Regions from separate parts of the Fictibacillus sp. WQ 8-8 genome, predicted to be linked through region 4. Evidence: riboswitches for the same ligand, from Rfam matches in the RefSeq annotation. Region 4 holds a riboswitch; each other region holds the start of a gene.

Region 1 (3,161 bases), on a different contig from region 4:
TTACAAAAGAGTACTCTGATACCGTAGAAGAAGGAAAGGTCATCTCGCAAAAACCTTCACCTTATACGAATGTCAAAAAAGGTTCTACGGTTGATGTCGTTATTTCAAAGGGCAAGAAACCAGAACCGAAGCCCAAACCAAAGCCTGATGATCAGGAAGACATCACATTTAATAATAAAATAACGGTTGAAGTTTCAAAGGGTGATGAGAATAAACAATTCCAGGTCAGAATTGTTTACAGCGATGCCAAAGAGGAAAATGCTGTTTTCGTAGAAGAAGAAATTTCCCAGACGAAAGAGTATATGGTGCCTTTGACCGTCTCGCCGGACCATGATGCTTCCTATACCGTTTATTTAAATGGGAAAGAGCAGGCATCAAAAACATTTAATTATCAAGATGCGAAGGAAGGTAAATTCAAAGGAGCGAACAATGGACAATAAGACTGAAGGCAGAATTATTAAATCAGTCGCAGGATTCTATTATGTACAATACAATGACAAAGTCTTTCAATGCAGAGGCCGGGGCAATTTCCGTAAAAAGAAAATTACGCCTGTGGTCGGAGATTGGGTCGTATTTGAATCCTCCAACCCGACAGACGGATACATTATGGATGTTAAGGAAAGAAAGAACGAGTTAAACCGGCCGCCAATTTCAAATGTTGACCAGGCAATTCTCGTTTTCTCTGCCGTCCGGCCGGAATTTTCAAGTTCGCTGCTGGACCGTTTTCTTGTTCATATCGAAGACAATGGCATTCAGCCGGTGATCTGCATTACGAAGATGGATTTGATTGAAAGTGCAGAGTATCAGAAGGAAATCGAAAATTACATCGCTGCTTATAAGAAGCTCGGCTATGAGGTCATTCCAACCTCTGCGATGTCGCTTGCCGGCATGGATGACATCAAACCGATATTTAAAGGAAAAACGAGCGTCTTCGCAGGACAGTCCGGGGTAGGGAAGTCGTCTCTCTTGAATGCGCTGATGCCTGAACTCATGCTGGAGACGAATGACATATCAGATCATCTTGGACGCGGAAAGCATACAACGAGGCATGTTGAACTCCTTCCTTTTGAAGAGGGCTTGATCGCAGACACTCCTGGGTTCAGCTCCTTGGACTTTGTAGAAATTGAAACCGAAGAGCTCTCCTACAACTTCCCTGAGATGAAACAGAGGGTATCACAATGCAAGTTTCGCGGCTGCACTCACAGCTCTGAACCGAAATGCGCAGTAAAAAAAGCAGTGGAAGAGGGAGAGATCCCATCGTTCCGCTATGAGCATTATCTTGAATTTTTGCAGGAAATCAAGGATCAAAAACGGAGGTACTAGCATGGTAAAAGTTGCGCCTTCCATTCTTTCCGCAGACTTTTCAAAGCTCGGTGAAGAAATTAAGGCAGTGGAAGAAAACGGTGCTGATTATATCCATATCGATGTGATGGATGGGCATTTTGTGCCGAATATTACGATGGGACCTTTAGTCGTTAAAGCAATCAGGCCGCTCACTAAACTGACATTTGATGTCCATTTAATGATTGAAAACCCTGACCGGTATATCCCGGAGTTTGCAAAAGCAGGTGCTGATATCATTACTGTTCATGTTGAAGCATGTCCGCACCTTCATCGGACCATTCAATTAATTAAAGAGCAGGGAAAAAAGGCAGGGGTCGTATTAAATCCTGCTACTCCTGTTGAAACCATTCAGCATATTTTGGCTGATATAGACCTTGTACTCATCATGTCTGTAAATCCAGGCTTTGGTGGACAATCCTTCATCCACGCTGTGCTGCCAAAGATTGAAGTATTATCTGCGAGGATCAAGGAGCAAGGCTTGAACGTTGAAATTGAGGTGGACGGCGGCGTGAATGCAGAGACTGCCCGTCTTTGTGAGAAAGCTGGAGCTACCGTACTTGTAGCGGGATCAGCCATTTATGGGCAAAAAGACATAAAGGGTGCAATCCGTACCATTCGTGGTGTATAATATATTAGAGAATAATTGAAAAAAGTAACCACAGGGGGAGTCCCATACAGGGGCTGAGAGGGGAGTACACTCCCGACCCTTTGAACCTGAAGCAGGATCATGCCTGCGTAGGAATGTGGAGTCGCTGTTGTTAACGCTAAGCAACCGTCATTCACATGCCGGTTGCTTTTTTCTTTTCTTAATGAGTTTAGGAGGAGATTGATTTGAGTAAAAAAATTATGTTTTTGACTGAAGTGGCGATGATGTCAGCGTTGGCTATCATACTTAGTTTTGTTCAATTTAAAGGGCTTTGGGCAAATGGAGGCTCAGTTTCATTGGAGATGCTGCCAATCTTTTTAATGGCATTCCGCAGAGGGGTCCCTGGCGGAGTATTAACTGGTCTGATTGTCGGGATGGTTAAAATCCTGGTTGATGGAACTGCAGGATACAATCCCGCTGGTTTGATCCTGGATTACCCTCTCGCGTTCCTATTGGCTGGATTTGCCGGGGTGTTTAAAGTCAGTTCGGCAAGCCAATCTAAAAGGAGGATCTCAGCGATTGTGGCAGGCATCGCCTTCGGAAGCCTGCTCCGTTTGGCCTCCCATGTTGTATCAGGAGTCATATTCTTTGCATCATACGCCCCAAAAGGCATGAACCCTGTCCTGTACTCCATTGTGTATAATGCTTCATACATGATCCCGGTTGCTTTGATCACTGCAGCAGCTTTTATTTTCTTGACAAAAAAAGCACCGCGGCTGCTGCACAGGACCGATCCAAGAGTTGTTAACGCGGCATGAAAATTATCATTTTAGCAGGAGGTCCGGAAGAAAGGCAGCCGGACCTCTCTTTATTTGCCGGCGAAAAGGCAGTCTGGGCGGGTGTTGACCGCGGCGTATTCTACTTGTTGAAAAAAGGAATCATACCTGGCTGTGTATTTGGAGATTTCGATTCTGTGAACAGAAGTGAGCGTGAGTGGATGGCTTCATTTAACCTTCCTTCATTTGAGTATGACAGTGAAAAGGATAAAACCGATCTAGAGCTGGCCCTTGATTGGGCACTGGAGCAAAAACCGGAACAGATCCTGCTAATGGGTGTTACGGGCGGGCGCCTGGATCATGAATTGGCCAATATCCAATTGCTCCTTCATGGACTCGAAGCCGGAATTAACATTGAAATATGGGACAGGCAGAATAAGATTGCCTTATCAGCA
Region 2 (3,161 bases), on a different contig from region 4:
TCTGGCGCAAACTCTTTTAATCTTTCTTCCTGCAGATCTCCGATCAGCAGCTCTGCCATCCATCGCCCTGTCAGCGGACTGAGCAGGATCCCATTGCGAAAATGGCCTGCCGCAATGTACAAGTCTTTATGGTAAGGATGTTTCCCCATGTACGGGAGGCCATCAGGAGTTTGCGGCCGAAACCCTGTCCATGCCTTCTCCCATTCGCCCTCTTCGATAGCAGGAAGGACTTCACTCGCTTTTGTCAGCAGTTCCAAAACTCCCTTTGCTCTGACCTTTCTGTCGTATGTACCTGCTTCCATGGTTGCTCCGATTACGAGCCTGCCTCCTTGCTTAGGGACGAGATAGCATTCATCTGAGATAACAGTTGATGTAATGACCGGTTCTAAAAAGGTTAAAGAAAGACACTCTCCCTTTACTGGAAAAAGAGGCATGTGCAATCCGGTCTGGGCCGCCAGTTTCCCTGTCCAGACGCCTGATGCGAGCACTGCCTTCTCTCCGAAAAACATACCCGCGCTCGTTTGGATTCCAATCCCTGACCGGCCCATTTCGAATCCGGCTGCTTCGGTATAATCTAAAAAATCAGCTCCAAGCATTGCTGCCGATTGGGCAAAGGCTTTCGTCAATTGAGATGGATTGACCTGGCCGTCTTTCGGCAAATACATTGCACCTTCCAATCCGCTGGACAGCTTCGGCTCCATTTTCAAAAGCTCCGATCCGCTGATCCACTCTGCCGGCTGGCCGTTATCGTTGTGAAAATCAATGAGTTGCTGCAATCGGAGGCTTTCCTTTTCATTTTTTGCCGCTTTAAACAGCCCTTTGTCTATAAACTCAATGTCAATCCCGCTGATTTCCTTCAGTTCCCTGTTTAACTCAGGAAAAAGACTCCTGCTCTCACGGGCCATCGTGTAGAGCGGCCCTGCCTCATTCAGTTCTGCCTGCGCTCCAAGCATTCCTGCAGCGGCCGATGAAGCTTCACTGCCTATTCGGTTCTTTTCAATCACAAGCACGGTATACTCTGTATGTTTGCGCAAATAGTAAGCAATGGCACAGCCGATTATCCCCCCGCCAGCAATTATCACATCATAGTGCCTGGGCATTATGACATCTCCTCCTTCTTAAGTGCTTCCGCATAGCCTTTCGCTTCTAAACCCGGATCTACCGCCGACCAGATCCCCGACATGACGGCGATTCCTTTTGCTCCCGCTTTTATGAGTTCACTAGTATTACTTGGTGTAACCCCTCCGATGGCGATAACTGGAACAGTGACCGCTTCAGCAACCTCCCGCAATTGATCCAGACCCCGCGGATCGCTCCCTTTTTTGCTTCCTGTTCTAAAAACGTGTCCGTAAAACAAATAATGAGCTCCTTTCTCTTCAGCATAGAGCGCTTCATCTATGGAATGAACGGATTGGCCGATTCTCAGCCTGCTAAAATAGCGGTGTACGATTTCCGGATCAAGACTGGAGCCTTTTAAGTGAACGCCTTCAGCTCCCGCAGCAACGGCTACATCCACACGGTCATTGATATAGATCTGCTCCCGGCCCAATCCAGCTCTCTTCAATCTCTCTGCCAGATTAAAAATCTCACTGGCACTTCTGTCTTTTTCCCTGATATGTATGCACGTCACATATGGAGCCAGGATGGATGCGGCCGAGATGATTTCGTCAGGCTGTTTCCTTCCATTTGTCATTACATGAAACTCGAATTTCCCCACCTTGCATCCTCCTTTTTCCCATACAAAAAAGCCACCCTTTTCGCAGAAAAGAGTGGCTGATTATCTGTTTTCTAATCAACAGCAGCTGTATGTGTCATACAGTGCGGATTCCACTTCCCTACGCTGGCATCATCCAGATCAGGTTCAAAGGGTTTAGAACAGGTTGTTCAGTCTCAGCCGGCAAAGGCTCCCCCAGTGTTGCTAGAGTTATTTAATTAACTTCATCTTACCATTCAGGTTAAAAATGTAAAGAGATTAAAATTTGATTTTCGATTCCAGGAAGGATCGAAGCTCTGATACCGGCATGCGGACCTGTTCCATTGTGTCGCGGTCACGTACCGTTACCTGCTGATCTTCTTTAGAATCAAAATCATACGTAATACAGAAAGGAGTTCCGATTTCATCCTGTCTGCGGTAACGTTTTCCGATGGAGCCTGTTTCATCATAATCGACCATGAAGTCGCTGGCAAGACCGGCAAATACTTCTCTTGCTTCTTCAGAAAGCTTTTTCGATAAAGGAAGCACTGCTGCTTTAAACGGCGCAAGAGCTGGATGCAAGTGAAGAACAGCCCTTGTATCTCCGCCTTCAAGCTCTTCCTCTTCAAACGCGTCGATCAAGAACGCAAGTGTTACACGGTCTGCGCCAAGTGAAGGCTCGATGCAATAAGGGATGTAACGGTCATTCGTTTCTTGATCGATATAGTTAAAGTCTTCACCAGAGTGCTCGCTGTGGCGCTTAAGGTCAAAATCAGTACGGGATGCGATGCCCCAAAGCTCTCCCCAGCCAAACGGGAACTGGTATTCAAAATCTGTCGTAGCGTTGCTGTAGTGGGAAAGCTCTTCGGATTCATGGTCACGCAGGCGAAGCTTATCCTGTTTCATGCCAAGATTCAATAAGAAATCGTGAGCATAATGCTTCCAGAAATCAAACCATTTCAGTTCTTCGCCAGGCTTGCAGAAGAACTCTAGCTCCATCTGTTCGAACTCACGGGTACGGAACGTGAAGTTACCAGGTGTGATCTCGTTACGGAAGCTTTTGCCGACCTGAGCGATCCCGAACGGCAATTTCTTTCTCATCGTACGCTGCACGTTTTTAAAGTTTACAAAGATCCCTTGTGCTGTTTCGGGACGAAGAAAGATTTCGTTCGTGCTGGATTCCGTTACACCCTGGAACGTTTTAAACATCAGGTTAAACTGGCGGATAGATGTAAAGTCGTGCGCATCACAATCCGGACATGCGATGTTATGCTCTTCAATCAACTTTTCCATTTCATCGAAAGAAAGCCCGTCAACAATCTTCTCGATTCCTTTTTCAGCAAGTGCATCTTCAATCAATTTATCGGCACGGTGTCTCGCTTTACATTGCTTACAGTCGATCATTGGATCATTGAAGTTTCCGATGTGTCCAGATGCTACCCATGTTTGCGGGTTCATGAGAATCGCT
Region 3 (3,161 bases), on a different contig from region 4:
TGAACCGAAACGCCAAGAATTTTATCGGGGATGCGGCTGCGGATTTGATTGAGATCTCCATCCTCCTGCCCGACATGCAGACCATCGGCATTCAGGCTGATCATGAGATCGATATCATCATTAATAATAAAAGGAACATGGTATTTTCCGCAGATTTTCTGCAAGCTAAGAGCTAAGGCATATTTCTGATCAGGTGATAGACACCCTTCGCCCTTTTCACGATATTGAAAAAGCGTCGCTCCTCCCTTTAGCGCTTGCTCCAGCACTTGTTCAGGTTCAGCTCTGCAGTTTAAGCTTCCCATAATAAAATAAACTTTCAACTGCTGTTTAAGCGTATTATATTCCATCTGTAAGCCTCCTTAGCTCCACCTGCCGGCCGTTTTCAAGTCTTCAGGGTTTAATAGATAGAGCTCATCCAATAATGCTGTCTGAAAGGAGCCTGGTCCTGCCGAAACGGCTTGAGCGCGTTCAGCACAGATTCCCAGCATCGTCAAAGCGCCCGCGGCCCTCAGGCAGCAGGAAAGGCCGGTTTCCAGAGATCTGGCCATAAACAAACCGATGAGAGAGGTTGAAAAACAGCCGGTCCCTGTCACGTAAGACAATATTTCATGTCCGCCACTAATCGCTATGGATTCCTTTCCATCACTCACTGCATCCTGTTTTCCTGTAATGACAATGACCGAACCGAGCTTTCTGGCCGCATGCAAAGCAAGCTCATCATCGTTTCCTGATAGTTCACCATCAACCCCTTTGCCACCCCAGTCACCTCCATACAAAAAGGAGATCTCTGCAGCATTGCCGCAAATGACATCGGGAGAAACCTTTTCTACCAGCTCTTCAACGGCTTTCTTCCTTAATTGGGAAAGTCCTGCACCCACCGGATCCAAAATGACAGGAATGCCCAGTTCCTTCGCTTTTTTTCCAGCCAAAACCATTGCATTAACTAAGTCAGGTTCAACGGTTCCAATATTTAAAACCAGTGCGTCAGCTGCCATGACGGCTTCTTCAGCCTCTTCATAATGATGAGCCATCATCGGGCTTCCTCCAGCTGCCAAGATGCCGTTCGCTAAAAAATTCATCGTTACTTGGTTAGTGATGTGATGAATCAGAGGTTTTTTCTTTCTAATGTCTTCTAAAAGCACACTCAGTTCGTTCATGCCTGATTCCTCCTGTATGCCCAATGGTTTGTCGGCCCATGCCCGCTGCCAATATGAAGCGGGTGGCTGATTGCTTCCTGAATAAAAGTTTTCGCTGTTTTTACAGCATGAAACGGGGTTTTTCCAAGTGCCAGTTCAGCAGCAATGGCAGCTGCAAACGTACAGCCGGTTCCATGGGTTTGCGGTGTATCAATCCTTCTTCCTTCCAGCTCATGCATCTTCTCGCCATCATAAAACAAGTCGACTGGCGCTTTATCATGAGAGAGATGGCCTCCTTTGATCACGATCATTCCTGCTCCTAAATCATGCAAAAATTTTGCAGCATCCTCCCTGTCTTGCTTTGTGGAAATGCTTCTTCCAGTTAGCTGCTCAGCTTCGGGAATATTCGGTGTCAGGATCGAGGCTAGAGGAATCAGCTGTTTTTTCAGGGCTTCTACTGCATCCCTTCTCAGAAGGTTAGCCCCCCCTTTCGCGATCATTACAGGATCCACAACAACGTTTTTCCATTCATACTTTCGAATATGATGAGATACCGCTTCTATAATTTCTGCACTGAAAAGCATACCCGTTTTTAAAGCTTCAGGACGAAGATCCTCTTCTATGCTGTTTAACTGTTTCATGATCATCTCAACAGGCACCGGGTGGATCCCCTGAACACCTAATGTATTCTGTGCGGTCACAGCTGTGATGACAGACATTCCATAGGCTCCCAATTCCTGAAACGTCTTTAAATCGGCCTGGATTCCTGCTCCCCCTCCTGAATCTGATCCTGCAACTGTCAATGCTTTTGGTGTTTTTAACATATGGAAGAACTCCTTTCACCACTAGAAGAGCGCAAGTGGCCCGTTCTGTTAAGGTCCCTGTGCACTGAAGCTGAACATGACCTCCTTCGACCGCTCAAAAGCCGCCTTCTGAAGAGAAGGCGGCTTAAACATGAATGCTGATAAAAGTTTAAGCCACTTCCCTCCGCCAGTATTAACCGAATCAGGTTCAAAGGGTCAAAGACATTTCTTTTCTCAGCTTTAAATCAAAGCTCCCCTAGTGGTATACGATGTATGATGTTATTTCTATCCTATATGACAGCGGCCAAAGCGTCAAACAAGGGATAAAATTTGTCGAAAAGTTAGGCTGCTGTGTTTAAAAACGAACGGATACGGGCATTATTTATACAACACCCGATAGAAAATCTGGAGGGAGAGAAATTATGAATATTAGAGAGAAACTGCAAAATTTAAAACAAAATCCAGAAGATGTTTACAGTCATTCACAAACAGAAGAATCCTTCTCAAGAAATTACACCAATCCCGTCGAAGTCAAATATATCCCTGCAGAAGATGTTTACGAATTAAAAGTATTTGATATGGAAGGCGGTGAACAGCTGGACAGTAAAAAATTCCATTCTGTAGATGAAGTTCTGGCTGATTTAAAAATTGAGAAGCAAAATGAAAAAAACTAAATTTTCAGATTAAACTGTTGCTATTATTACCATTGATAAGTATACTAGTAAAAACCCATTAACGCATGAGCTTTCAATCCTACAAGCTTCTGCAAAAAAATTCAAGGAGGAATAGAGCATGAAAGACAATACATCGTATAATAAAGACATGAACGATCTTGTGAAATATAAACTTCAGAAGAAAAATGACCCGTTCGCTTTTAATATGGTTGCTCAGATGATCCTTGATGAGTCGCTGCACGCCCATCAGATGAAACGTTATAAAGAAAAAATAGATGAAGCCCTGGAAAAACGTGATGAAAAACTGTTCATGAAACTGACGGATGAATATATAAAATTCCTTGGATAAGAAACCAAACCTTTTACGGTTTGGTTTCTTTTTTTGAACGCTGTTTTCTTCTTAAGTAAAGCCATGCTCCTCCAACAGCCACGAAAAGGATAATGACAGGCGACAATCCAATGAGTGCAATAATGAGATAGGAAATAGTATGAACCAGTCCATTCCACGTCTCTTTAAATAAGGTCTTTGAATTTCCCCAGGTGTTCAG
Region 4 (3,161 bases):
GTTTCGAGAAATACGTGGCGGCATTTTCTCTGAATCTCCTGCAGCTGCATTTCCAGCAGAGCAATTCTTTCACGAAGGATAGAAATGGTGCTCATGAATAGATATTCGAGCCTTTGTCATGAAATTCCTTGGCTTTTTCCCGCATTCCTTCCTTTACATCTTTTTCCTGACCCGAAAGTTCTTGTGCAGATATATTTCTTAGATCATGTGAAATTCTCATAGAGCAGAATTTCGGTCCGCACATGGAACAAAAATGAGCGGTTTTTGCACCTTGTGCAGGGAGGGTTTCATCGTGGTAACCCCTTGCCTTCTCAGGATCCAATGATAGATTAAACTGATCTTCCCATCTGAATTCAAATCTAGCTTTTGAGAGAGCATTATCCCTCTTCAATGCTCCTGGATGGCCTTTTGCCAAATCTGCTGCATGGGCAGCGATCTTATAAGCGATCACTCCCTCCCTGACATCATCCTTGTTCGGCAGCCCCAAATGTTCCTTCGGCGTCACATAGCAAAGCATAGCCGTTCCGAACCATCCGATCATAGCAGCCCCAATTGCAGAAGTGATGTGGTCGTACCCAGGCGCAATGTCTGTCGTCAGAGGCCCTAGTGTATAGAAGGGCGCCTCATGGCAGATCTCCATTTGCTTATCTACGTTCTCCTTGATCTGATGCATCGGCACATGCCCCGGTCCTTCGATCATGACCTGCACATCATGTTTCCAGGCGATCTTTGTGAGCTCTCCCAACGTTTCCAGTTCTGCAAACTGTGCCTCGTCATTGGCGTCCGCAATCGAGCCAGGCCGTAATCCATCACCCAATGAGACGGAGATGTCATACGCTTTACAGATTTCGCAGATGTCCTCGAAATGAGTATATAAAAAGTTTTCCTGATGGTAAGCGAGACACCATTGCGCCATGATAGATCCGCCCCGTGAAACGATGCCCGTGACCCGATTGATCGTTAATGGCACGTACCGCAGCAACACACCGGCATGAATCGTAAAATAATCGACTCCCTGCTCGGCTTGTTCGATGAGTGTATCACGGTAGACTTCCCAGGATAAATCCTCCGCTATCCCGTTCACTTTCTCAAGCGCCTGATAGATCGGAACGGTGCCCACAGGGACCGGAGAGTTTCTGATGATCCACTCTCTGGTCGTATGGATGTCTTTTCCTGTAGACAGATCCATGATCGTATCCGCTCCCCAGTAGGTAGCCCATGTCATTTTTTCAACCTCTTCCTCAATAGACGAAGTCACAGCAGAGTTTCCGATGTTCGCGTTGATCTTCACATGAAAGTTCTTTCCGATAATCATCGGTTCCAGTTCCAGGTGATTGATGTTGGCAGGGATGATGGCCCTCCCGCTCGCCACTTCGCTTCGAACAAAATCGGCCTCAAGCCCCTCCCGGATCGCAATGAATTCCATTTCAGGCGTGATGATCCCTTTTTTCGCATAATGCATCTGAGTAACATTTCCGCCACCTTTTGCCCGCATCGGCTTAAATGGGCGAACCGGAAACACATGACCCGCATGAGACTGCTGTCTGTAGCCGTTGTCCTCCGGTTTAATTCCGCGCCCATCGTATTGCTCTGTATCGTTCCTGTCTCTCACCCAATTTTCCCTCAGCAAAGGCAGTCCTTTTTCAACATCTGCAGCATAATTCAAATCTGTATAAGGTCCGCTCGTATCATAAAGGACGACGGGCGGGTTCTTCTCATCTCTTCCTGCTGTCTGTGTATCCGCCAGACTGATCCTTCTCATTGGCACCCGGATGTCGGGACGGGATCCGGTCTTATACACTTTGGTGCTGTTTGGAAATTGTGATTTTAATGAGACCTTGCTTTCGTTCTGTACGTTCATGCAACTTCCTCCTCGTTTTTTCAAAAATTGAGTCCAAAGTTACACACAGCATAAAAAAAATCGGGTTCTAGTAAGAAGAACCCGATAGGATAGACAAAGAAAAATATACGATATGTATATATGACTTCGACTCCTACTTCCCTACGCTGGTATAACCCAGATCAGGTTCAAAGGGTCAAAGAGCTTATTCTCTCTTCTCTCAGCCCGGCTGACGGGCTCCCCTAGCAGAAAACGTATTCTTTTTTCAACGTAAGCATAGCTTCTCTGCTCTTCATGCACAATCCGTCTTTTGGCACAGGTATATATTCACCGAAGTCGTTTAGCCGCCAAAATATGTATAGGCTTTCAATTATGCAGTACTTTTTTTCTTCTGTCTTTCTATCGCTTTTCCAATCATTCATTCCTTTAACTGCCTTCCCTTATTTCAAAAAAGAAAAAAACGGTATCGGCCAAAACCGATTTTTGAAAAAAGTGTCAGTATACTCATTCCTTGTTACAATGAGGAGAAAATCATTGCAACATCCGTTGAAAACATGAAAACATTAACCTATTCTTCGTTAGATATCATTTATATTAATGACGGTTCAACTGACGCTACACTTGGAAAGCTTAATGAGCTATTACAACTAAAAGAAAGCTCAAAACTCCCGCTCAACCAGCTAAAACATAAGAAAGTGATCGAATTTTACAAGTCCGAGCTCTATCCGAATATTTATGTGCTTGATAAAGTGAACGGCGGAAAGGCCGATGCGCTCAATGCAGGCATTGAGTATTCTAGCAATGAACTTGTTGTAACTCTTGATGCAGACACCATCATGACAGACCATTCCCTGCCGGCCATCAATGAAACTTTCGAAGAGCAAAATGTGGTCGCTGCTGGCGGCATGGTTCATGTGCTTCAGACAAAAACGAAGAATCCATTCTCAGGGCTGACATTACATGGGACGAACCTGCTGATCCGCGTCCAGGCCCTTGATTTCCTCCGTGCCTTTTACATCACTAAAGTTTCCCATGCTAGATTCGGGGCGCTCTCCATCAGCTCTGGTGCTTTCGGCATTTTTAGAAAGCAGGTGCTGCTCAACGTCGGCGGCTATCGGACGACGATTGGAGAAGACATCGATATCACTCTAAAGATTCAGCGCCACATTTCTGGTGATAAGAACAAAAAGGTTACTTTCATACCTGATGCCGTATGCTATACCGAGCTTCCTGAAAACCTATGGGATCTGTTCAAACAGCGGGTCCGCTGGCAAAAAGCATTCATTGACTGTGTCATTCATTTCAGATCATTCCTTGGAAA

Evidence for each region. Region 4 has a riboswitch for thiamine pyrophosphate ahead of thiC (phosphomethylpyrimidine synthase ThiC). Riboswitches for the same ligand answer to the same signal wherever they lie in the genome.
Region 1: another riboswitch for thiamine pyrophosphate. It lies ahead of thiT (energy-coupled thiamine transporter ThiT); the one in region 4 lies ahead of thiC (phosphomethylpyrimidine synthase ThiC).
Region 2: another riboswitch for thiamine pyrophosphate. It lies ahead of M1K46_RS14705 (thiamine phosphate synthase); the one in region 4 lies ahead of thiC (phosphomethylpyrimidine synthase ThiC).
Region 3: another riboswitch for thiamine pyrophosphate. It lies ahead of thiD (bifunctional hydroxymethylpyrimidine kinase/phosphomethylpyrimidine kinase); the one in region 4 lies ahead of thiC (phosphomethylpyrimidine synthase ThiC).

What each region holds. Positions count from the first base shown of each region.
Region 1 is NZ_JAMXKG010000003.1:653,395-656,555, forward strand. It holds gene pknB (Stk1 family PASTA domain-containing Ser/Thr kinase) at 1-440, shown strand, start outside; gene rsgA (ribosome small subunit-dependent GTPase A) at 430-1,323, shown strand; gene rpe (ribulose-phosphate 3-epimerase) at 1,325-1,972, shown strand; TPP riboswitch at 1,996-2,103, shown strand; gene thiT (energy-coupled thiamine transporter ThiT) at 2,176-2,748, shown strand; gene M1K46_RS08755 (thiamine diphosphokinase) at 2,745-3,161, shown strand, end outside.
Region 2 is NZ_JAMXKG010000006.1:97,027-100,187, forward strand. It holds gene thiO (glycine oxidase ThiO) at 1-1,100, opposite strand, end outside; gene M1K46_RS14705 (thiamine phosphate synthase) at 1,100-1,717, opposite strand; TPP riboswitch at 1,816-1,921, opposite strand; gene M1K46_RS14710 (glycine--tRNA ligase) at 1,973-3,161, opposite strand, start outside.
Region 3 is NZ_JAMXKG010000003.1:291,930-295,090, reverse strand. It holds gene thiE (thiamine phosphate synthase) at 1-347, opposite strand, end outside; gene thiM (hydroxyethylthiazole kinase) at 360-1,157, opposite strand; gene thiD (bifunctional hydroxymethylpyrimidine kinase/phosphomethylpyrimidine kinase) at 1,154-1,960, opposite strand; TPP riboswitch at 2,102-2,207, opposite strand; gene M1K46_RS06825 (hypothetical protein) at 2,362-2,613, shown strand; gene M1K46_RS06820 (IDEAL domain-containing protein) at 2,732-2,962, shown strand; gene M1K46_RS06815 (DUF4349 domain-containing protein) at 2,976-3,161, opposite strand, start outside.
Region 4 is NZ_JAMXKG010000009.1:159,757-162,917, forward strand. It holds gene M1K46_RS19255 (hypothetical protein) at 1-95, opposite strand, end outside; gene thiC (phosphomethylpyrimidine synthase ThiC) at 92-1,861, opposite strand; TPP riboswitch at 1,983-2,094, opposite strand; gene M1K46_RS19265 (glycosyltransferase family 2 protein) at 2,347-3,161, shown strand, end outside.